4 regions of the Paenarthrobacter sp. NPDC057355 genome follow, and region 3 is predicted to be linked to each of the others. Evidence: riboswitches for the same ligand, from Rfam matches in the RefSeq annotation. Region 3 holds a riboswitch; each other region holds the start of a gene.

Region 1 (5,738 bases), on a different contig from region 3:
TTGCAACCTGCACGGCAAGTTCACGGGTGGGGACGATCACCAGGGCCTGCGGGGCCCCGGGGACGGCGAGCTTCTCATAGCCTGCATCGTCCCTGCCGATAACGCGCTGCAGGGCGGGAATGCCGAAGCCGAGCGTCTTGCCGGTGCCTGTCTTGGCTTGGCCGATGATGTCGTGGCCGCTCAAAGCAACGGGCAGGGTCATGGCCTGGATGGGGAAGGGGTGCGTGATTCCGGCGTCGGCCAGGGACTCAACGATGTCCGCGCGGACGTTGTAATCCGCGAACGATTTTTCTTCGATCTCGTGGGGCGTCTCATCCGAGGTGATCGTTTCCTCGGGTTCGATGGTCTCAGTTCCGGTGGAGTCCGTCAGGACTTCATGGGTGTGCAATTCACTCACAGGGAGTTTCCTTATTCATTTGGGCATTGGCGCTGCATGCTCAACGGGACGGCATAGCCGTACCGGAGCAGAACGGGCGCGCAAGCAATTCCAGTGGAAGCCGATCGCGGGCTATCTAAGTACTGGCACTGGTGACCAGTTGGTACATCTCAAGATCGCGTAGGGGCGGGCTTGTTGAGTTCAAAAATTAACTGAATCAACGACCGGGCATCCATTACTACAGGCCCAGTCTATCCTCTGGGAGCCATAAAGCCCGGATCGGGGACTGAAGCGCGTCAGTTCAGAAGCTCGAACCTGATCTCCCGGGTTGCGATTTCCGCCTTCACGAGGCGAACTCTGACCTGCGTGCCAGACTCCAGTTCCCCATCACACCGTGCCGTGACGGCGGGTTCGGCGATCTGGACCACGCCGTACGGGCCGCCGTTTCCGTTGCCGTTGTTGCCGTTCCCGTTGGATGGCTTGGACCCGGTGATGACGACGGCGTCGAACTCCCGGCCCACGTGGCCCGCTACGAGTGCTGCCTCTACGGTGTCCAGCGCGGCACGTTCCAACCGCCCGGCCAACTGATCCGAGGCACCCATGATCTCGGGCAGGGAGGGCAGTGCCTCACGTGCCCAGTGGGGGATTTCCTTGTTGTTGCAGAGGGCTTCGCAAATCACCAGGACAAACCGGTCAATGAGCCGCCGCAGGGGAGCCGTTGTGTGGGCGTAGGGGGCGCCGATAGCTGCCTGAACCACTGTTTCGGGCACTTCGCCATCAAAAGGCGTATAGCCGGCACCGCGGAACAACGTCCCGGCCGAGTGCAGGATGGCCAGCTGCTTAGGATCCGAGGCGTCCAGCGTCCGCAGATACTCACCGTAGGTGACCTTGCCATCCCACGGTTTGCCGAGGGCCGCCGTCTGCCGCTTGAAGTGCTGCAGCGACCTTTCGTCGGGGGCAGGCATGGTCCGCAGGATGCCGATCTTCCCGTCCAGCATCAGTTGTGCCGCTGCCATCCCTGTCATGAGCGATATCTGCGCATTCCAGTCCTCCACCGGCAGGGATGGCGCCGCAATGATCCTGTACCCGCCGTCGGTCACGTGGACTATTTCCTGCTCGGGCATGTTGAGGCTGGCCCCACCACGAAGCCGCTCCAACTCGACCCTTTTGAGTCCAACTTCCTTGAGGAGTTGGAGTACGGGGGGTGCCGTTCCGTCGTCAATCTGTTGCTGGGCGCCGGCGTAGCTCAACTTGGCGCGGCTGCGAACGGTGGCCTGCGCGACGGAAACGTTCACCACCTTCGCCTTTGCATCCAAGTCGAAGTCCCAGACGAAGGCCCCAGAATCCTGGCCCGCCAGCAGGCTTCCGGCGTTCTCGCTGATGATCTCCGGGTGCAAAGGAATGCGCCCGTCCGGCGCGTAGAATGTTTGTCCCCGCTGCCGCGTTTCTGAATCCAGGGCCCCTCCCGGAGCCACGAATGAGGGAACATCGGCGATCGCATAAAGCACCTTGTACCCTTCGCCGGCACGATCAATGAACAGGGCCTGGTCAAGGTCGGTGGACGTCGCAGGGTCGATGGTCACAAACGGAATGTCCTTCAGGTCCCGGTCGGGAAGGTGAAGGGATTCGACGGCGTCCCTCGCTTCCTGGACGGCCTCAACCGGGTACTCACCGGGCAGCTCCAGCTCTGTCCTCAGGGCCGCGAGGGCTGCGGCAAGCTGGTCCGATGAATCGTCGACGTTGGGCGCTATCCGGTGATGTGACACGAAAATCAGCGTAGCCCGAAACAGGCCGATAGTCTTGGACGCCCAACAGGCAAACCCGCAGCCGCCAAGCGACTACGGGTTTCTGTGGGCAGCACCGCTGTGCTGTCGGAGGCTAGCCTGCCGGGGTCAGCGTAAAGCTCGCTGCCTTCTCACCGTAGAGGTCGTTGACGACGATGGTGGTGGGGCCTTTCTTGATGTCAAAGCCAATGATGCCCTGCACTGACTGCCCGGCCGCAACATTCCCCGGCGGGAAGCTCCCCATGCTTTCCGTGAGGAAGAGCAGTTCGCCCTCCTTGCCGTCAGCATCATAGGCTTCAAAGTTTGTGGCGGTCGCGAAGCTGGTTCCCGTGGCAGTTTGCCAGGAAACTTCCATCAGCAGGAACCCTCCATTGGCTGGCTCCAGGTAGGGCATGTCCAGAATTTCCTCGGTGTAGAGGGAGTCAACGATGCCCACCTTCACCGTGTCCCCACTGGACACGGTCACTGTGAAGGAATTTGCGTCGCTGGCAGCGCCGGAAGAGGGCAGGGGCGCCTCCTGGGAAGCTGAAGGAGGGACCGGTACAGGAGTCTTCTGCCCCTGGACCGCGGCGGCGAAGAGCGTCAGGGACAGCACCGCGGAAATGATGCCAATGATCAGGCCGGCGAGCCACACCACGATGGTGATGATCCATGCTTTCTTCTTGTTTTCCGGGTAGCCGGCCAACGGGCGGCCCTGCTTGTCACGGGCGTTACCTGTCAACGTGATGATGAGGTCCACGATCGACCAGATGCCGAACCCGCCGGCGGTGAGGAGTTTGGCGATGCCGGTGCCAATCTTGCCAAGGTAGAACCGGTCGACACCCAAGCCGCCCAGGAGCAAGGACAGGATCCACGTGACCACGAATGACTTTGATGTTCCGCCACCGGCCGGTGTGCCGTAAGGGCCGGAATCAGGGGTGGGTTGATACCCGGTGTTCGGCCCACCCTGATAACGGCTGCCGTAAGGGGCAGGTGCGTTGGGGACCGGTGGAACTCCCGCTCCCGGGCCGTTTTCGGGCGCGGGCGGGTAACTCGGGTAACTCACGTGTACTTCCTTCAGTGGTGTGGGTGCGAGGTTTTGGGTGGCGGACCGGAGGCGAGCGGTCTGCTGAGTTGCAGCTAAGCGGCGTCGAGGGCTTCGAGCAGCGACTTGGCTGCCGCCGTCGGATCTTCCGCTTCGGTGATGGCCCGGACGACGACGATGCGGCTGGCTCCGGCTGCAACTACTTCTTCGACGTTGCCGAGGTCGATTCCACCGATTGCGAACCAGGGCAAATCGACGGCCCCGCCGGTGGTCTCTTCCGCGCGCTTAATCGCCTCCGCGGCATATGTGACCAAGCCGGTTCCCACGGCTTCACGGCCGGGCTTGGTGGGGGTCGCCCACACGGGGCCCACACAGAAGTAATCCAGTCCCGCGTCGCCGGGCGAGGCCGTGATGGCCGCATTGACCTGCTCGGGAGTGTGGGTGGACAAGCCAATTACGGCGGGGGCGGGGAGGAAGGTGCGGGCGATCTCCAGAGGCAGGTCCTTTTGGCCCACATGGAACACCGGAGCCCCGGAAACACTGGCGACGTCGGCCCGGTCGTTCACTGCCCACAGCCGCCCATGCCGTTCCGCGACGCTGCGCAGGACGGCCAGCAACTCCAACTCCTCGGCCGCTTCGATCGTCTTGTCGCGGAGCTGGATGATGTCCACTCCGCCCTGGAAGGCTGCGTCCATAAAGTCTTCAAAATCGCCTTGTCGTTTGCGCGCGTCAGTGCACAGGTAGAGGCGGGCCGAGGCGAGGGATTCATGCTGGGTCATGGAAACCACAGTAGTTCCTCTAAACTGGGCACGTACCGCGGGAGCCGCGACGACCGTCATTGTGACCGTCCGGCTGAGAGGGCTTAGGAGCCGACCGCTTGACCTGATCCGGCTAGTACCGGCGTAGGGAAGGAATCAGATGGCAGAAGCCATTCACGCAGATGTCGCTGTCATTGGCGGAGGCGTCATCGGCCTGGGCATTGCCCATCAAGTGCGAAAGCTGGGCCGCTCCGTGGCCCTCATCGACCCGGCGCCCGCCAGCGGCGCTACCTTCGCCGCCGCCGGCATGCTGGCACCTGTGAGCGAACTCCACTACCAGGAAGAAGACCTCCTGGAGCTCATGCTCGTGTCTTCCCGATTGTGGCCATCGTTCGTGGGCGGCCTCCCTCAGCCGGTGGAAGCCACTGGATACAGCACGACGCCGACCCTCGCCGTGGGTGCCGACGCTGCGGACCGCCGGGCGCTCGCGGACCTTCGCACGGTTCAGCTTGCGGCGGGTCTGGAGGTCGAACCGCTGTCCTTGCGTGAAGCAAGGAACCGCGAACCACTCCTGAGCCCGCAAATATCCTGTGCCTTCGACATTCCCGCCGATCACCAGGTGGATCCACGCAAGCTGGCCGGGCAGCTGCTGGCCGGGCTGGCTGCGCACTTACCGAACGATGGCAGCTGGGTGCAGGGGGCCGGTGACGGCTACGCAGTGCGGGAGTCTGCCCGTGGATTGTTGTGGGACGGCGACCGTGTTTGCGGAGTGGAACTTGATTCCGGACAGTCTGTCGTTGCGGGCGAGACCGTAGTAGCCAACGGGCTGGGCGCTCCTGACTTGGAAGCCCTTCCGGAGGAGCTCAGCCTTCCGGTCAGGCCGGTCTACGGAGACATCCTTCGGCTGCGCGTGCCCACCCACCTTCGCCCGCTGGTAACCGCCACGGTCCGTGGCATGGTTCGCGGAGTGCCCGTCTACATCGTCCCGCGGGAGGATGGAACCGTGGTGATCGGCGCTACCCAGCGCGAGGATAGTCTGTCAGCGACCTCAAACGCCGTCTCGGCCGGTGGCGTCTACCAACTCCTGCGTGACGCCCAGATGCTCGTGCCTGCGGTTGCCGAACTTGAACTCCTTGAGGCAACGGCCCGGGCTCGTCCCGGGACTCCGGACAATGCCCCGCTGCTGGGCCGCGTGGGCAACTCCACGGGGGAAGTCGAAGGCCTGCTGATCGCCACGGGTTTCTTCCGGCACGGTGTCCTCCTCACTCCCGTCGCCGCTGAGATCGTGGGACAACTGATCTCCGGTTCCACCGACCCGCGCTGGTCCATCTTCCGCCCTGACCGCTTCAATGCAACGCGGGGTCACTTATGGCCCATGGAAACCCCTTCAGGGGGCCATAAGTGACCCCGCGTTGCTTTCTCCACAGCAAGGAAACAGTATGAACATCAAGCTCAACGGCGCCGTGCACGAAGTGCTCGACGGCGCCTCTGTCAGCAGCCTGGTCACCGCCGTCACCGGCCGTGCCCTGGACCACCGCGGACAGGCGGCCGACGGCGGAAAGCTGGGTGTCGCCGTCGCCCGGAACTCCGAGGTGGTACCCCGGAGCCAATGGGCGGCCACTGCGTTGGCCGACGGCGACGAACTCGAACTCGTGACCGCAGTACAGGGAGGCTGAACAATGACGCAGGCAAATACGGAAATCCGCGCGGACGCTTTGGTGATCGACGGCGTCGAACTGGGCTCCAGGCTGATCATGGGAACCGGAGGCGCCCCCAGCCTTGATGGTCTGGGAGCG
Region 2 (5,738 bases), on a different contig from region 3:
CGGGCATCCATGACGACAATGCGGTAGTACGGTGCGCGCATCTTACCGAAGCGCTTAAGGCGAATCTTTACGGCCACTTTTGTGGTCACTCCTGTTTCTGAAACGGGGTTGAACCGGGCGTTCTGCACCCGTGGGGCGGGCCATACTTGGCGGTTCGAAGGACAAGATACGAGCACGGAGAGAGGGGCCGCACCGATCGAGTACCTGTCTATTGTGCCAGATGCCCGCGGCATTTACGACTTACGCCGCACGGGCCGGTGAGTTCTTGGTCACTTTGCGGACGGCGCCTTCACCGGACCGGACGGCGGATGCTCATTCCGACCAGACGTAGAGCCCGGTCCGCTCGGTCTTTTCCACGTCCGCGGCAAGGGCGGCCAGTTGCTGGACGTATTGCCGTGACTGCGCGGCTTCAAAGGGCATGTCTTCCTGCGCAGCCCAGGCGGCAGCGACGTCGTCGAGGACGTTGGCTTCGCCTTCGCTTTCGTAGGTGAGCAGTTCGGCCAGCGCCCTCACCATCGCCTCGGGAACGCCGAGAAGCGCATCACTGGTGACGTCCACCAAGGCAAGTTCGTAGTCGGCGCCCGCAGCATGGACCGCCTGTCCGGCAAGGTCGCCAAGCTGTTCAACTTCGTAGTCCGTAATGTCCTTGATCCGGACCGCGGGTCCGGCAACATCGGCACCCTTGCCCAGGGCGGCTGCCCGCTTGAGTGCTTCGTCGTGGGTGGCTACAAAAATTTCGGCAAAGCCCATGGAAAGTACTCTCAATCCTTAGTGCTGACGGGGCGTGCGGCGCAGGACAGGAGGTCCCGCACCGTCACTGCCCAGCCTAGTGCAGCTATGCGCCTGCCTGGACGCCGGCGGCGGAATCGGGCCGGCGCACGGCAACGCGCAGCTTGTTCCTCCACGGGTCTTCGAACTGCAATTCGGCGCCCGTGTGGTGGTTCTGCACTCCGGCCACCCGCAGGCGGTCTGCCAGTGCGCCGACGTCATCGCCAGTGGGCACCTCAATGAGCACTTCCCCGAGCCCCAGGGTGTCCTTCCGGGGGCCGGCGCCGCGGCTGTTCCACACATTCATGGCCATGTGGTGGTGGTACCCACCGGCGGAGACGAACAGCGCCTGGCCATGCCAACCCGCGGTCTTCTCGAAGCCCAGGGTTTCGACGTAGAAGTTGTGGGCCGTGGCGACGTCGCCCACCTGAAGGTGGACGTGGCCTATTCCGGCCGCCGCTTCGTGCTGGCCCGTGACCGCGGCTTCGCTCAGGTGCTGCTGGAGGAAACGCTGCGGCGGGAGGGCCACATTGTCCATGACCACATTTTTGCCGTCCCACTGCCAGCTTTCGCGCGGCTTGTCGTAGTAGAGCTCAATGCCGTTGCCTTCCGGGTCGGTGAAGTAGAACGCTTCACTGACCAGGTGGTCCGCACTTCCCACGAAGGCACGGGGTTCATAACCGGCGGCGGTTGCGATGGTGGCCGCCAATGAGGGCTGGTCCTGGAAGAGGATGGCGGTGTGGAACAGCCCGGCCTCACCACGCCCTGGAAGCTGGAGACCGGCAGCCGGGGCCAAGTGGACCACGGGCTTGCCGACCCGCCCGAGGTAGAGGCCGCCGTCCTGCTCGGCAACAACCTCCAGCCCCAAGGCGCGCTGGTAGTAGTCACTCATGACTTTCATATCGCCGACCTTGAGCATAACGGTGCCCATGGCGAGGTCGGCAGGCAGAAGGTCCTGTATGGATGAAGCGGACATGTGAAGCTCCCGGTGTTGATGCGGCCGCCTTTCGGCACGTTCTACCTATCTAAATTACTTGAAGCTTCAATTTATTCCTAGCGGATCAGCTGCCCTCGCAGGACGACGTGTTTGAGTGCCGAAACGGTACTGACGTTCCGGCGCGGATCCTCGTGGCAGATCACGACGTCGGCACTCGCCCCTTCGCTGATGGCTTCGGCGCCCAGCCACTTCCGGGCGCCCCACGTGGCGGCGTCAAGGACCGCGGCCGGCGGCAGGCCGGCGTCGTGCAGTTCGTTCATTTCGTCGGCAATACGGCCATGTCTGATGACGCTCCCGGCGTCCGTACCGGTGTAGATGGCGACTCCGGCTTCGTACGCCTCCACCACACGTTCACGCCGCCGCTCCCAGAGGCGCGTCATGTGGTGGGCGTATTCAGGAAATTTTGGCGCGGCCTGGGCAGCGATATCCGGGAAGGTGGCGATGTTGACCAGCGTGGGAACGATCGGGACGGACTGCTCCACGAGCCTGGGGATGTGTCGTGGCAACAGACCCGTTGCGTGTTCGATGCAGTCGATACCGGCATCGAGCATGTCATCGATGGTCTCTTCCGCGAAGCAATGCGCCGTGACCCTGGCGCCCTCGTCGTGCGCAGCCCGGACGGCGTCCCTTACGGTCCTGGCAGGAAAGGAGGCCGCCAGGTCACCTATGCCGCGATCGATCCAGTCCCCGACCAATTTCACCCAACCGTCGCCGTCGCGCGCTTCCTTCCGAACGGTCTCCACCAACTGCTCCGGCTCAATCTCGTGACCCAGCCCGCGCAGGTACCTGCGGCTTCGGGCGATATGGCGGCCGGACCTGATCAGCCGAGGCAAGTCCTCCCGTTGCTGCACCCACCGTGTGTCGCTGGGCGATCCACAGTCGCGGATGAGCAGAGTCCCGGCGGCCAGGTCCGCCTGGGCCTGTGCGAGGGTAGTGGCCTCGTCCACCGCGCCGCCGGGGCCCAAGCCGATGTGGCAATGGGCATCAACAAATCCGGGGAGGACCCAGCCATCGAGCACCTTCTCCGGCTGCCCTGACGGACGTTGGAAGGTCAGCGTGCCTCCAACGGACCACATACCACGTCGTTCCTGATCCGCGGCGACGAGCACTGGTCCGGTGAATTCGATGATGTTGGACATGCCAAAATCCTAGTCCGCGCCGGGGCCCCTGCAGGTGCCGCCTTCATGTGACTGGGCGCCCCATGGCAGCTGTGGTAGCTTCGTCTACGACCACACGGGGGCCCTTGCAGGGGCTGAGATCGGGCTGAGGCAGCCTGCGACCGTTGAACCTGTCCGGGTAATGCCGGCGAAGGAAGTGAGTAATCCTTTGAGCACCACCAAAACACAGCACAGCCCTACCCAAAACAGCCCTGTCGAAGACACGGTTGTTACGCAGTCCTTGAAGTCCCATTCGCTCGCCTACGTCGAAGACCCTGCCAGCGGCATCCGCGTTCCGGTGACCGAAATTTCGCTTGAGCCTTCCCCCAACGGCCAGGCCAACGCGCCGTTGCAGGTCTACCGGACGGCCGGCCCCGGGAGCGATCCCGTAGTAGGGCTCGAACCATTCAGGGCCGCCTGGATTGAAGCCCGCGGCGACACCGCACCCTACACGGGCCGCGAACGCAACCTGCTCGACGACGGCAAGGCGGCTTTGCGGCGAGGCGCGGCCTCTGCGGAGTGGAAGGGGGCGCAGCCCGTGCCCCGCCGCGCCGTCGAAGGCAAAACCGTCACCCAGATGCACTACGCACGCAATGGCGTGGTGACCCCCGAAATGCAGTTCGTCGCGTTACGGGAGAACTGCGACGTTGAACTGGTCCGGAGCGAAGTCGCCGCCGGCCGGGCGATCATTCCCAACAACATCAACCACCCCGAGTCCGAGCCCATGATCATCGGCAAAGCCTTCCTGGTGAAGATCAACGCCAACATCGGAAACTCGGCCGTCACCAGTTCCATCGCCGAAGAAGTGGACAAACTTCAGTGGGCCACCCAGTGGGGCGCGGACACCGTCATGGACCTGTCCACCGGCGACGACATCCACACCACCCGCGAGTGGCTCATCCGGAACTCCCCGGTACCCATCGGCACGGTGCCCATCTACCAGGCGCTGGAGAAGGTCAATGGTGAAGCCAACAAGCTCACGTGGGAGATCTTCCGCGACACCGTGATCGAGCAGTGCGAGCAGGGCGTGGACTACATGACCATCCACGCCGGTGTGCTGCTGAGGTATGTGCCGCTGACCGCCAACCGCGTCACGGGCATCGTCTCCCGAGGCGGCTCCATCATGGCCGGATGGTGTCTGGCCCACCACCAGGAAAACTTCCTCTACACGCACTTCGACGAGCTGTGCGAAATCTTCGCCAAGTACGACGTCGCGTTTTCCTTGGGAGACGGCCTGCGCCCGGGCGCGACGGCCGACGCAAACGACGCCGCACAGTTTGCCGAACTCGATACTCTGGCCGAGCTGACCCAGCGTGCCTGGGAATACGACGTGCAGGTCATGGTGGAGGGTCCCGGTCACATTCCGTTCCATCTGGTCCGGGAGAACGTGGAGCGCCAGCAGGAACTGTGCAAGGGCGCCCCGTTCTACACACTGGGACCGTTGGTCACCGACGTCGCTCCAGGCTACGACCACATCACCTCCGCCATTGGTGCCACTGAGATTGCCCGGTACGGCACAGCCATGCTCTGCTACGTCACACCCAAGGAACACCTGGGCCTGCCCAACAAAGACGACGTGAAGACAGGCGTGATCACCTACAAGATCGCGGCCCACGCCGCTGACCTGGCCAAGGGGCACCCCGGCGCCCACGAACGGGACGATGCCCTTTCAAAGGCCAGGTTCGAATTCAGGTGGCGGGACCAGTTTGCCCTGTCCCTGGACCCGGTCACGGCGGAGTCCTTCCACGACGAAACCCTGCCGGCAGAGCCTGCCAAGACGGCACACTTCTGCTCAATGTGCGGCCCCAAGTTCTGCTCCATGCGCATCAGCCAGGACATCCGCGATGAGTACGGCTCGGCAGAATCCCAAGCGGCGATCGCAGAAATGTACAGCGGAATGCAGGAAAAGAGTGCCGAATTCCTGGCCTCCGGCGCGAAGGTGTACTTGCCGGAGCTTCAGGTTCCTCGAACTCAGGACGCCTGAAGTGAGCGCGTCCGCTCCACGTCTGCAACAAAGGTGCGGATGATGTGATCCCCGTCGGATGAATCCTGGGGCCGGTGCCCGCCAGCTGCAACGCGGCGAAGGGCACCGGTCTCCTGGAGGTACGCCGCAATTTCCTCATACAAGGGTTCCCACCCACCGGTCAGGACCAAGGTGGGCACTCCGGGAACGATGTGCAGCGGGGCCTCCCAAGGCGGCGCCTGCAGCCTTAGGCGGCGAGCCGCGCGCTGTGCCTCAAGGGATTCCAAGCCACCCGTTTCAGCAGAAAAGGCACGCAGGTAATACTCGCGTTGGTAATCAGCGTCGTTGAGCTGGCCCCGAACCTCGTACAGCGGTTCCATCAGGGCCCGGTGGGAAGCCGTGGCCGGAAGCTCCGCTGTCAACGACAAGCAGGCCGGTTCCACCACGACGAGTGAATGGACAAGGTCCGGGCGATCCACAGCTGCCAGCATGGCCGGGATGGCTCCTTGCTCATGAGCCACCACGTGACCACCCCCGGAATCAGCCAAGGCCTCAATCACAATGGCCACATCGGCTGCTACGTCGGACTCGACGGGCTCGGCCACTGGATCAAAGCCGTGCCTTCGCAGAAACAAGGCGTCGTAGCGGAGCGCCATTCCGTGCTGTTTCGGCCACGCCGCAGCACCGAAACTGCCCACTCCATGGAGGAAGACCACGCGCTGCTTCTGCATTGGTTCAGCCTATGCGACGGCTCTGACATCCAACCCGTGCAGGTTGGGAATGTCAGCGCGGTTATTTGCCGAGGAACTTGTCGAAACCCTTGGGAAGGTTCAACGATGACGGATCGAAGTCT
Region 3 (5,738 bases):
CGAAGAACCTGCCGCAGAAACCACGACGCCGGACGCCGGCTCCCAGCCCGAGACGCCTGCTGCTGAGGAAGAAGCTGCCGAGGACGCCGCATCTGCCGAAGAAGCAGCTCCCGCAGCGACGTCACTGTTCATGGAGCCCGTTTCCATTACCTCCATGATTTTCCAGGCCCCTGACCTCACCACCGTCCCGCGTGCCGCTGCTGCGGAAGAGAAGGACGACGAGGCTGAAGACGACGCCGAAACCGGCGCTGAAGGCGAACTGGACGAAGGTGGCAACCGTCGTCGCCGCCGGAGCCGTGGCCGCCGTGGCCGCCGCGGAACCGAGCGCGAAAATGACAGCGAAGACAGCAGCGACTCCGGGGATGAAGAGGCTCCGGCAGCTGAAGCCCTCGAAGAGGGCGTCACGTCGCGTCGTCGTCGTCGGCGCCGCCGCGGGGACCAGGACCTTGAACTGACCGGCGGCTCGGACGACGACCCGCCCAACACGGTCACCCGTGTCCGCGCTCCGCGCCCCATCACGGAAACTGCCCCCTCCAACCGGGTAGCCAGCGTCAAGGGCTCCACGCGGCTTGAGGCGAAGAAGCAGCGTCGCCGCGAGTCCCGCGAGACCGGACGCCGCCGCCAGGTCATCACGGAAGCGGAGTTCCTGGCACGCCGCGAGTCGGTTGACCGGCAGATGATCGTCCGGCAGCGCGATGACAGAATCCAGATCGGTGTCCTTGAGGACGGTGTTCTGGCTGAGCACTTTGTGTCCAAGACGCAGCAGGACTCCCTGATCGGCAACGTGTACCTGGGCAAGGTCCAGAACGTTCTGCCGTCGATGGAAGCTGCCTTCGTGGACATCGGACGCGGACGTAATGCGGTGCTGTACGCCGGTGAAGTGAACTGGGACGCGGTCAACCTCGAAGGCCAGCCGCGCCGGATCGAGAACGCACTGAAGTCCGGCGACTCCGTCCTGGTCCAGGTCACCAAGGATCCCGTGGGCCACAAGGGTGCCCGCCTCACAAGCCAGATTTCCTTGCCCGGCCGCTATTTGGTGTACGTGCCAGGCGGGTCCATGACCGGCATCTCCCGCAAGCTGCCCGACGTCGAACGCAACCGCCTCAAGCGCATCCTCAAGGACCGCTTGCCCGAAAATGCCGGCGTCATTGTCCGTACCGCCGCTGAAGGTGCGTCGGAAGAAGAACTGACCCACGACATCAACCGGCTCCGCGCGCAGTGGGAAGGTATCGAAGGGCAGGCTTCCTCCACCAAGGTGCTTGCGCCGGAGCTGCTCTACGGCGAACCGGACCTCACCATCAAGGTGGTCCGCGACGTCTTCAACGAGGACTTCTCCAAGCTGATCGTTTCCGGTGACGACGCCTGGGACACCATCGAGGCCTACGTCACCTACGTTGCTCCCGACCTGGTGGGCCGGCTCGAGAAGTGGACCAAGGACCAGGACATCTTCTCCGCTTGGCGCATCGACGAGCAGATCCACAAGGCACTCGAACGCAAGGTCTTCCTGCCCTCCGGTGGTTCGCTGGTCATCGACCGCACCGAGGCCATGACCGTGGTGGACGTCAATACCGGTAAGTTCACCGGCAGCGGCGGCAACCTGGAAGAGACAGTCACCAAGAACAACCTTGAAGCTGCCGAGGAAGTAGTCCGGCAACTTCGCCTGCGTGACATCGGCGGCATTATTGTCATCGACTTCATCGACATGGTCCTCGAATCCAACCGCGACCTTGTGCTGCGCCGCCTGGTTGAATGCCTGGGCCGCGACCGTACCAAGCACCAGGTTGCTGAAGTGACCTCGCTCGGTTTGGTACAGATGACGCGCAAACGCATGGGCACCGGACTCCTTGAAGTTTTCGGTGAGCAATGCGAGCATTGCGCAGGCCGCGGTGTCGTGACGCACGACGAGCCCGTGGAGCACCGCCGTGCCAACGTTGTGGCCGCCGAGCAACACCGTCCCAACACCGAGGCTCAGCAGCCCACCGCCCGCACCGAACGCAAGCGCCGCCGCGGCAAGGGCGGAGCGCAGGGTGCGGCAGAGGCGCCGGCCCAGGCCCACTCGGCACCCGCCCCGGCCGCACCGGCTGCCCACCCGGAACCGCAGGATCCTGCGCGCCAGGCAAAGGCCGAAGCGACCCGTGCGGCGCTGGCAACTATTGCCGCCGCTGCGCATGCTGCCCACCTGCACGACGACGAAATTCACAAGGCCGAAGAACTGGCCCGGGCTGCAGGACAGCACGACGCCGGCGCAACGTCTGTGCCTCCTGTGACCGCGGATGCTCCCGCGGACCAGGCCGCAGAGGCCCATGAGGCCGCGGTCCGGGAAGCACGCTCCACCCCGGTGCTTCGCTTTGGCGGTGAAGAAGTTGCGTTGCCGTTCGTTGAACACCACGACGAGCCGCAGAGCTCCGAACCGGCCATGAGCCTGGACCGTTTGGCCGAGGCGTTCTCGCACCTCGGGGCAGCCCCGGCGGTCGAGGAAGAGGGCACCCAGGAAAGTGCAGCGGCGGCTGCTCCCAAGGCTGCAGCGGCCCCGGCCGCGGCAGCTTCGGCACGGGTTCCCGCAGCCGAGGAAGCTCCTTCGGCTTCGCGTGGCCGCCGGGGCCGCCGGAACCGCAGTGCCAGCAGGGCACAAGGGGCAGCCAACGAGACCAGCGTTGAGCACCACGAGGAAGCTGCTTCGGCTGCCCAGGGTTCAGCCCACGAGTCCAAGGCGCCGGCAGAACCGGTCAGGAAGCCGGCTTCAGAGGAACCCATCATCCTTGGAGTCGGCGTGCCTGCTTCCGAGCTCTGATCGACCCAGCGGTTTCAAGGGCCCTGTAATATCCGCCAGGAGCGGGCATTGCGGGGCCCTTGCCTTTACCGGTGCGTTAGGCTGGGGGACTGACACGGGGTGCCAGGCGTTGGGCCGGGCTGAGATCCAGACCCGTTGAACCTGTCCGGTTAGCACCGGCGAAGGGATGTCCTCATGGCTGAGTTGTCATATTCCTCTGTATACCCGTTGGTGACGGACCGCAGGCAGACCCCGCGGGTACTGAGCATTGCAGGCTCCGATCCCTCCGGGGGAGCCGGAATCCAGGCGGACCTGAAGAGCATTGCCGCGCACGGCGGCTACGGAATGGCTGCCATCACTGCCCTGACTGCACAGAACACCCATGGCGTCAGCGCGGTGCACGTACCCCCGGTGGAGTTCCTGCGGCAACAGTTGACCGCGATCAGCAGCGACATTGCCATCGATGCCGTCAAGATCGGGATGCTGGGGGACGCAGAGGTGATTAATGAGGTCCGCAGGTGGCTCGAGGAAGTGCGTCCCGCCGTCGTCGTCCTTGACCCGGTGATGGTAGCCACCAGCGGTGACCGCCTCCTGACGGAGACGGCAGGGGATGCTCTTCGTTCCCTGCTTCCCTTGGCGGACCTCATCACGCCCAACCTGCCGGAGCTTGCCATGTTGTTGGGCGAGCCCGAGGCGCCCGATTGGGCTTCGGCCCTGGAGCAAGGCAAGCGACTGGCCGCAGAATGCGGCAACACCGTGCTGGTCAAGGGCGGTCACTTGGCGGGCTCGGAATGTCCGGACGCGTTGATCAACACCGGTGGCTTGTTGCGACAGGACATCGTGGAGGTAGCCGGACCACGGATTGACACAAAGAACAGCCATGGCACTGGGTGCTCGTTGTCTTCGGCGTTGGCCACGGTCCAGGTACGTGAGGGTGACTGGGAAGCGTCGCTGCGGGACGTAAAACCCTGGCTGCTCCAAGCGCTGAGGGGTTCAGCTGAGTTGGAGGTTGGCGGAGGCAACGGGCCTGTGGACCACTTCCACCATCAGCGCAAGCTCAGCAGCGGCGGGTTCGCAGCCACGTTGTGGAAAGAAGCCGTCCCTGAGCTTGAAAGAATCCACGAGCTGGACTTCATCCAGGAACTGCAGTCCGGGCAGCTGCCGGAGACGGCATTCAGCTACTACCTGGCACAGGACGCCATCTATTTGAACGGCTATTCCAGGGTGCTTGCCCGGGCAGCTGCCTTGGCGCCCACGGAAGAGGAACAGCTGTTCTGGGCCAAGGGCTCACAGCAATGCCTGGAAGTTGAATCGGAGCTGCACAGGAACTGGCTGAGCACCCGTGAGGCGTCGGACGTGACCGGGCCGGTAACCAAAGCCTACGTGGACCACCTGCTGGCCGCTTCGATGTCGGGCAGCTACGCAGTGGTCCTGGCCGCAATCCTGCCTTGCTACTGGTTGTACGCGGAGGTGGGGCAAAAACTCCACACAGCTTTTGTGGAGGCCGGGGCGTCAGCCGCCCATCCTTACGCGGAGTGGCTGAGGACCTATGCCGACGAGGCCTTTGCCGCCGCTACCCGCGAGGCCATCACGTTTACCGACGCCGCGGCAGTCGCAGCCTCGGGCCGTGAGCGGGCAGACATGCTCGAGGCCTTCCGGCAGTCCTGCCGCTACGAGACCGCGTTCTTCGATGCTCCCCGGCTTTACGCCCCGGGCCATGCGGCAATCCGGTAGCAAAGCCGGCTTACTCCGCGCGCCGGATCGCGTGAAGCGTTGCCGAACCCTGTAGGCTGTATGGGCACGGTGCCGGGAGAGTCCGTTACGACTCGTGACGCAAGTCACGTGGCAGCCTCCGGATCCGGCCTCATTTGCAGCTGAGGGTCAAACTAGCGTAATCTTGATCTTCGGTGCTTACGCCAACACTTGGGTTATGCCCCGTGGAATTGTTCATGGGATGACTCGCGGGCTTCGAACAGAAGTCCACGGCGTTGAGGCACAGCGTGAACCCAGCCTGATTTCCGGCTCAGGGTTCCGCACGCAAATTTAGTTATAAACGTCGAGAGAAGTGAGTACCCAAGTGGTGTACGCGATTGTCCGCGCAGGCGGCCGCCAAGAAAAAGTTTCCGTTGGAGACTACGTAACGCTGAACCGCGTCCCCGGTGGAGCCGGCAGCACGCTTGAGCTGCCCGCCTTGCTCCTGGTTGACGGCGACAAGGTCACCTCCGCTGCTGCGGAACTGGCCAACGTCAAGGTTACGGCTGAAATCCTCGAAGACCTCCGTGGTCCGAAGATCGTCATCCAGAAGTTCAAGAACAAGACCGGCTACAAGAAGCGTCAGGGTCACCGTCAGGAACTGACCAAGATCAAGATCACCAGCATCGCGTAACTTTCGTTACCGCTGTTCAGATTTTCAGTTTCCCAGAAATTTAGAGGCAGGCATTTCAGATGGCACACAAAAAAGGCGCGAGTTCCACTCGCAACGGTCGTGACTCCAACGCACAGTACCTGGGCGTCAAGCGTTTCGGTGGTCAGGTAGTTTCCGCCGGCGAGATCATCGTCCGCCAGCGTGGAACCCACTTCCACCCCGGTGCAGGCGTCGGCCGTGGTGGCGACGACACCCTGTTCGCCCTGCAGGCCGGTGCGGTTGAGTTTGGTACTCGCCGCGGCCGTCGCGTAGTGAACATCGTTGCTGCTGCAGCTGCAGAGTAACAACAAGTTCTGAACCGGTGGAGCGGGCCAAACGGCCCGCTCCACCGTTCTTTTAACCGCATTACAATCGACTAGGGCGCCCCGGGCGCACTGGTTTTGCAACAGCGCTGGCAACAGCAACAACGCTGGAAACAGCAACTGAGGAGATCCACGTGGCGAGCTTTGTAGACCGGGTAGTACTGCATGTATCCGGCGGAACCGGCGGCCACGGCTGTGTCTCCGTGAAGCGCGAGAAGTTCAAGCCGCTCGGTGGTCCCGA
Region 4 (5,738 bases), on a different contig from region 3:
GCTTCCGGGGTCCCGTGGCACGTTACGTCTGGGACTTGGGCGACCGGGACAACAGCCGATGGATCGTGCCCTTCGGGGCCGCCGGAAGGCCTGGCCACAAGCATTTCACTGACCAGCTCCCCTTGTGGACTGATGGCCAACTGGTCCCCGTGGCCACCGACTGGGCCGCCCTGGCCAAAGACCCCCACTGACAGCGGCGCCAGCCGCACCAACCGAAGGAAACCATGACCACCACCGCACAGGACTTCTCTGTCCGCACCACTGTCTACACCGAGGAACTCGAAGGCTGGGGCTCACTCCGGATCGTTCCCCTGGTCCCCACCGAGGACATCGGACTCATCCACGAGTGGGTGTCGCAGCCCAGGGCCAGGTTCTGGGGCATGACCGGGAAGCCTCGCGAGGAAGTACTTGCCATCTACGAGTTCCTTGACTCACTGGACACCCACCACGCGTTCCTGGTGATCCTCGACGGCGAACCACTGGCTCTGTTCCAAACGTACGAACCACTTCACGACCCCGTGGGTGAGGCGTACCCGGCGCGGGAGGAAGACATCGGAATGCACCTCCTCCTCGCCCCGGCCACCCGGCCCATCCCGCACTTCACGCCCCGCCTGGCAACCTCGCTCATCAAGTACCTGTTCTCTGTGCCGGGCAAGGACAGGATCGTTGTGGAACCGGATGCCCGCAACGCCAAGGCCCTTCGCCGTTTGGAAGCCACCTGCTTCGAATTGGGTCCGATCATCCAACTGGAAGAAAAGGAAGCCCAGCTCGGATTCCTGACCCGCGCCGGCTTCGAGGAGATCCAGCGCCAGCGCTAGGCAGCTAACGCCAGACGAAGCTCCACGTCCCTGCGCCCACGGCTGTCAGCATCGCGGCCGCGGCAACCAGCACCCCGCCGAGCACAACCCACGCGTCCAGAAGTGAGTACGTGGACTCACGCGCCCACGTCCGTTGTCCGCCGCCGAAGCCGCGTGCTTCCATGGTCACGGCCAACCGTGAAGCCCGGCGGACAGCCTGGACAAGCAAGCCAAAACTCTGTCCCAGCGTCGCCTTGAGTCTCTGCAACGGACTGCCCTGCGAGCCGACGCCCCGGGCGCGTCGGGCCATTCCGATGGTCTGCCATTCCTCCGCCATGAGGCCCACCAGCCTCATGGCAGCAAGGGAACCAAGTACAAAGCGGTGCGGCAGCCTCGCTTTCTGGGCCAAGGCGTCGGCAAGGTCGGTCGGGTCTGTGCACGACATCAGCAGGATCGCCGGGAGGGCAATCGCCAAACCGCGCAACATGAAACCAAGCCCCAGCTGGAGGGAACCTTCGCTGATTGACCAGAGTCCGACGTCGAGCAGTAGAGCGCCGCTGTCCGCCGCCACAATGGCGGTACTCCAGCCCCCGATCACCGCCGCGATGATCAGCGGCCACGCGCGAAGCCACAACAGCCGCAAGGTGAGGCCCGCCAACGGGAAGAGCGCCAGTTCCGCAATCAGCGCAGTGGATGCCGAAACCCAGTCGATGGACAGGGCCAACACCAGTGAGATGAGAAAGACAGCCACGAACTTCGCCAGGGGGTTTGCCCGGGTCAGGAGGGCGTGGTTGCCTCTCAGGTTCAATGCATCCCTCATGCGGCGCCCGCTTCCTGATGCGCGGTTTCGCCCTGCGCTACGGGCCCCAGCCGCAGCTCCGTCCCGCCCAGGACCGCGCTGAACTCCTGGTCGTGGGTTACCGAAACCACGGCCGTCCCGGCGTCGAGCAACTCGGAAAGGAACGACGCGAGCTCAGCCCAGGTATTGGCGTCCTGCCCGAACGTCGGCTCATCCAGGACCAGCACCTTGGGGTGGGCCGCAAGCACGGTAGCTACCGAAAGCCTTCGTTTCTCCCCGCCGGACAATGTGTAGGGATTCGCGTCTACCAGATGGCCCAGCCTCAACCGCTCCACCAGTTCGTCGACGCGCTCCTCGCCGTGGCCAAGATGCTTGGGGCCGAACATGAGCTCGTCCAGGACGTTGCCTGTAACGAACTGGTGCTCAGGCTCCTGGAAAACTGTTCCGATCCGTGAGATCAGCTGATCAGCTTTCCACTTGTACGGGTCAATGCCCGCTCCTTCCGAAAGCTCGACGCCGGCACTCACCGTGCCGTCCACCGGCGCCAGAAGGCCGGCCAACGTGAGCGCAAAGGTCGATTTGCCGGCACCGTTCGGCCCGGTAATGGTCAAAGCCTGGCCTGCCCTGACCTGGGCGGTGATGTCTTTCTGCGCGGGAACGGGCGGGATGGTCCTGAAGCCCTTCCGCTTGGGCTTTTCCCGCGAAACGGCCAGGTCCTGGGCTGCGAGGAGCAGCTGGTTGGGACCGTCCGCCTGGGTCCGCGCCCGCGTCGCAGGGACGTAACCGGGGACCCACACGCCCGCTGCCATCAGCATTGACCGTGCCTTGGTGAGAACCTGGTCCGGCGGTCCGTCCAGCAGCGTTCCACCACCGGCAGAACCGGGCTGCAGGACCACGATCCGGTCCACCAGGTCCTTCCACACGGACACCCTGTGCTCCACGACCACCAGCGTGGCGCCCGTCTTGTCCAGGCAGCGGCGCACCGCATCCCGGACCTCCAGGACGCCTGCGGGATCGAGGTTGGCCGTGGGTTCGTCGAGCAGGATCAACCCGGGCCGCATCGCCAAAATGCCCGCCAGCGCAAGCCGCTGCTTCTGGCCGCCGGAAAGTGCCGCCGTCGGGTGGTCCAGCGCCAAACCGCCGCCCGCAGCGGTACGCAAGCCGACGTCGTCGAGCGCTTCATGCACGCGGGACCAGATCTCATCCCGCGGCACGGCCAGGTTCTCCGCACCGAAAGCGACGTCGTCGCCCACGCGGGAGAGGATCACCTGGGTTTCGGGGTCCTGCTGCATCAACCCGGCGCGGCCACGTGACTCACGGGGTGTAACGCCGTCGATCAACAGCGAACCTGTCTCGTCCGAGTCGTCTTCCTCGTCACCCAGCACCCCGGCCAGGGCGTGCAGCAGCGTGGACTTGCCGGCCCCTGACGGGCCCAGCAGCAGGACCCGCTCCCCCGGTTCGATCCGAAGGTCCAAGCCCTGGATGGCAGGCGTGGAACGGCCGGCATGCCGCCACCCCCACCCCTCGGCGGAAATGGCGGCAGGCTTGACCGAGCCGCTGTGTGTGGCGGGCATCAGCTGAAGACGGGCTCCGAGGCGGCCTTGCGCGAGGCGAAGGAGCTCAGAACGCCCGTCTTCGCCAGACCGCGGGTGGCCACCCAGGAGAGGGCCCCTGCGATGATGGCGCCGGAGATCGTGGTGAAGGTGATGTAGGTCAGCTTGTCGATTGCCTCGTAGGCGATGTTCCAGCCCCATGGCAGGAAGGAGTCGTTAAGGCCGCAGAAGAGTCCGGCGCCCGCACCGGCCAGCAATGAAACGGGCAGGTTGAACTTCTTGTAACGGAAAGCCGCGAAGATGAGCTCGGCGCCGAGGCCCTGGAGGACACCGGAGATGAGCACGGTGGTGCCGTATTGCGAGCCCATGATGAGTTCGCCGGTGGCGGCCACAGCCTCGCAGAACAGGGCTGCGCCGGGCTTGCGGATAATGAGCATGCCAAGGACCGCGGGAATCATCCAGCCGCCGGCGATCAGGCCGGTCAGCGGCGGGTAGGCCGCGTTCATGGGAATGGATACGATCGCGGCGCCCTGGGACCAGGCCCAGAAGATCACGCCGCCGGCGATGGCGATGAGGGCCGCCACCACGATGTCTACAACACGCCAGCTGTAACTGGTCTTCTTCACGTTTACCGTGGTCATTTTTCTGCCTCCTGAGGTTACAGGAGGGGAAAGTGCTCCCCGGCTTCCAAACGGCATGCGCCGTCCGGACCCGGACACTCTGAGAAGCTCGACTCCCTTGCGCCGGTACTAACCGGATCAGGTTCGAGGGTCTGCGGCTGTCCGCACTCTCAGCGCCCTCGCGTCTCCTGCGTGGTGCAGGATTCGACGGCGGCGCTCCCCTGTCGTTATCAAATCTGCCCTGATGGGCGGGTTCAGTTTACACCTTGGCGTGCCAGGGAGTCCGGGTGGGCGGCCAGACGGGGTCACATTCCGCCCTTGCCGTTGCGAGGCCCGCTCTGCGCCCCATTCCTCGCCCGTGGCACGCAGAGCAGGCCAGGCAACGCACCCTGCAAGAATGGCTGCATGACGGATGTTCCCGGTTCCAACCTCCCCGACGCCACGCCAGTGTCCGAGCCACCCCTCGCAGCCAGCGTGATCCTGCTCCGCGATGCCCCTTCCGGGCTTGAGGCGTTCGTCCAACACCGGGTCAGCACCATGGACTTCGCTGCGGGAATGGTGGTGTTCCCCGGAGGCCGGGTGGATAAGGCGGATCAGGCCGGATGGGATTACCCGACGGAGCTGCTCCAACGCCACGCTGCCGACTGGGCGCAAAGCTCGATTGCCTCGGATCCAACCCAAGCCCGGAATGCCTCGGGAACTGTCCTGGCTGCAGCCATCCGCGAGGTCCACGAAGAGGCGGGGCTTGCCATTGAGGCCGCTGCCTTGCGCCCGTGGGCCAACTGGATCACTCCCGTGGACATGCCCAAGCGTTTTGACACCTACTTCTACGTCGCCAAGCCCGCACCGGAAGCACAGCCCCGGCATCAGACCACGGAGGCGTGGCAATCGCTGTGGATGCCGGTCAGCGCGATTTTGGCTTCCGAAGCCGAAGGCAGGCTCAAGTTGATGCCGCCCACGTATTACCTGCTGAAGGAAATCGAGGCTTTCGACTCCGTGGACGCTGTTTGGTCGGCCGAACACCCGGTGGTTCCGGTGCTGGCCCCGGTAGGTTCCTTGACTGCGTTTCTCAAGGAACGGGAGAACCGCGGGTAGCCTGCCATACAGCTAGGCTGGGGGCATGAACCTCTTTTTCAAGCTGTTGGGCGCCGGGGTAAGCCTCGGCGCGGGCTTTGTCGGTACCAAACTCGTCAACAAAGGCTGGGAAAAGGCCACAGGCAACAAGCCGCCCACAGGCAACGACGACGTGGAGACGAGCCTGCGCTCGGCCCTGACCTTCGCGCTTATTTCCGCCTTCGTGAGCACGGTCATCCAGGTCCTCACCAGCCGGGGGACGCAGCGGGCCATTGCCCGTTTCGCCAAGTCCCAGGACATCGTCTAAGCACCACACCCGCAAAAGCAACGCGGGGTCACTTATGGCCCATATATCCCCTTGGGACGGGCCATAAGTGACCCCGCGTTGCTGTTAAGGTTCCAGTTGCTGTTAAGGTTCCAGGGGCTCCTGGCCGGCAGCAGCCCTTTGGACCACGGCTTCGAGCTCATCCTTGGTGAGCTTCTCGCGGTGTCCGTGCTTGGTCCGGTAGGCGGAGCGGCCCACCATGTGCGCGGACACCGGCGCCGTGAGGAGCTGGAAGATCCACGCCACCAGCAGGACCGGCCACACCCACCAGGTGCGCATCTGCAGGCCGATGGCTGAGAGCATCAGGAACAGGCCGAGCACCTGCGGCTTGGTGGCTGCGTGCATGCGGCTCATCAGGTCCGGGAACCTCAGCAGGCCGATCGCCGCGCCAAGGGACATCAGCGCACCGACAATAAGGAACACCACGGTGACGGCGTCGATGACCACATCTACTCCGGAGGCATCAGGATTCATTGCTGTGTTCCCTCCTCTCGGCCACGAAGCGGGCAACCGTCACCGAGCCTATGAATCCAATGATCGCAAGGGCCACCAGCAACACCAGATTGTTGA

What was found. A riboswitch is a leader RNA that binds a small molecule or an ion and turns the genes downstream of it on or off. The one in region 3 is predicted to bind thiamine pyrophosphate.
Region 1: another riboswitch for thiamine pyrophosphate. It lies ahead of thiO (glycine oxidase ThiO); the one in region 3 lies ahead of thiD (bifunctional hydroxymethylpyrimidine kinase/phosphomethylpyrimidine kinase).
Region 2: another riboswitch for thiamine pyrophosphate. It lies ahead of thiC (phosphomethylpyrimidine synthase ThiC); the one in region 3 lies ahead of thiD (bifunctional hydroxymethylpyrimidine kinase/phosphomethylpyrimidine kinase).
Region 4: another riboswitch for thiamine pyrophosphate. It lies ahead of ACFUOZ_RS11370 (ECF transporter S component); the one in region 3 lies ahead of thiD (bifunctional hydroxymethylpyrimidine kinase/phosphomethylpyrimidine kinase).

What each region holds. Positions count from the first base shown of each region.
Region 1 is NZ_JBHVAL010000002.1:306,546-312,283, reverse strand. It holds gene ACFUOZ_RS05375 (DEAD/DEAH box helicase) at 1-397, opposite strand, end outside; gene ACFUOZ_RS05370 (RNB domain-containing ribonuclease) at 673-2,142, opposite strand; gene ACFUOZ_RS05365 (NINE protein) at 2,255-3,205, opposite strand; gene thiE (thiamine phosphate synthase) at 3,280-3,963, opposite strand; TPP riboswitch at 3,991-4,111, shown strand; gene thiO (glycine oxidase ThiO) at 4,103-5,347, shown strand; gene thiS (sulfur carrier protein ThiS) at 5,382-5,618, shown strand; gene ACFUOZ_RS05345 (thiazole synthase) at 5,622-5,738, shown strand, end outside.
Region 2 is NZ_JBHVAL010000019.1:70,677-76,414, reverse strand. It holds gene rpsP (30S ribosomal protein S16) at 1-77, opposite strand, end outside; gene ACFUOZ_RS17915 (hypothetical protein) at 313-750, opposite strand; gene ACFUOZ_RS17910 (VOC family protein) at 836-1,744, opposite strand; gene ACFUOZ_RS17905 (amidohydrolase family protein) at 1,822-2,904, opposite strand; TPP riboswitch at 2,989-3,096, shown strand; gene thiC (phosphomethylpyrimidine synthase ThiC) at 3,092-4,906, shown strand; gene ACFUOZ_RS17895 (alpha/beta fold hydrolase) at 4,894-5,616, opposite strand; gene ffh (signal recognition particle protein) at 5,678-5,738, opposite strand, start outside.
Region 3 is NZ_JBHVAL010000001.1:775,181-780,918, reverse strand. It holds gene ACFUOZ_RS03590 (Rne/Rng family ribonuclease) at 1-2,791, shown strand, start outside; TPP riboswitch at 2,877-2,975, shown strand; gene thiD (bifunctional hydroxymethylpyrimidine kinase/phosphomethylpyrimidine kinase) at 2,966-4,504, shown strand; gene rplU (50S ribosomal protein L21) at 4,848-5,156, shown strand; gene rpmA (50S ribosomal protein L27) at 5,216-5,479, shown strand; gene obgE (GTPase ObgE) at 5,632-5,738, shown strand, end outside.
Region 4 is NZ_JBHVAL010000008.1:87,373-93,110, forward strand. It holds gene ACFUOZ_RS11350 (penicillin acylase family protein) at 1-191, shown strand, start outside; gene ACFUOZ_RS11355 (GNAT family N-acetyltransferase) at 225-818, shown strand; gene ACFUOZ_RS11360 (energy-coupling factor transporter transmembrane component T family protein) at 823-1,617, opposite strand; gene ACFUOZ_RS11365 (ABC transporter ATP-binding protein) at 1,614-3,170, opposite strand; gene ACFUOZ_RS11370 (ECF transporter S component) at 3,170-3,790, opposite strand; TPP riboswitch at 3,867-4,002, opposite strand; gene ACFUOZ_RS11375 (NUDIX domain-containing protein) at 4,175-4,864, shown strand; gene ACFUOZ_RS11380 (DUF4235 domain-containing protein) at 4,890-5,150, shown strand; gene mnhG (monovalent cation/H(+) antiporter subunit G) at 5,253-5,642, opposite strand; gene ACFUOZ_RS11390 (monovalent cation/H+ antiporter complex subunit F) at 5,632-5,738, opposite strand, start outside.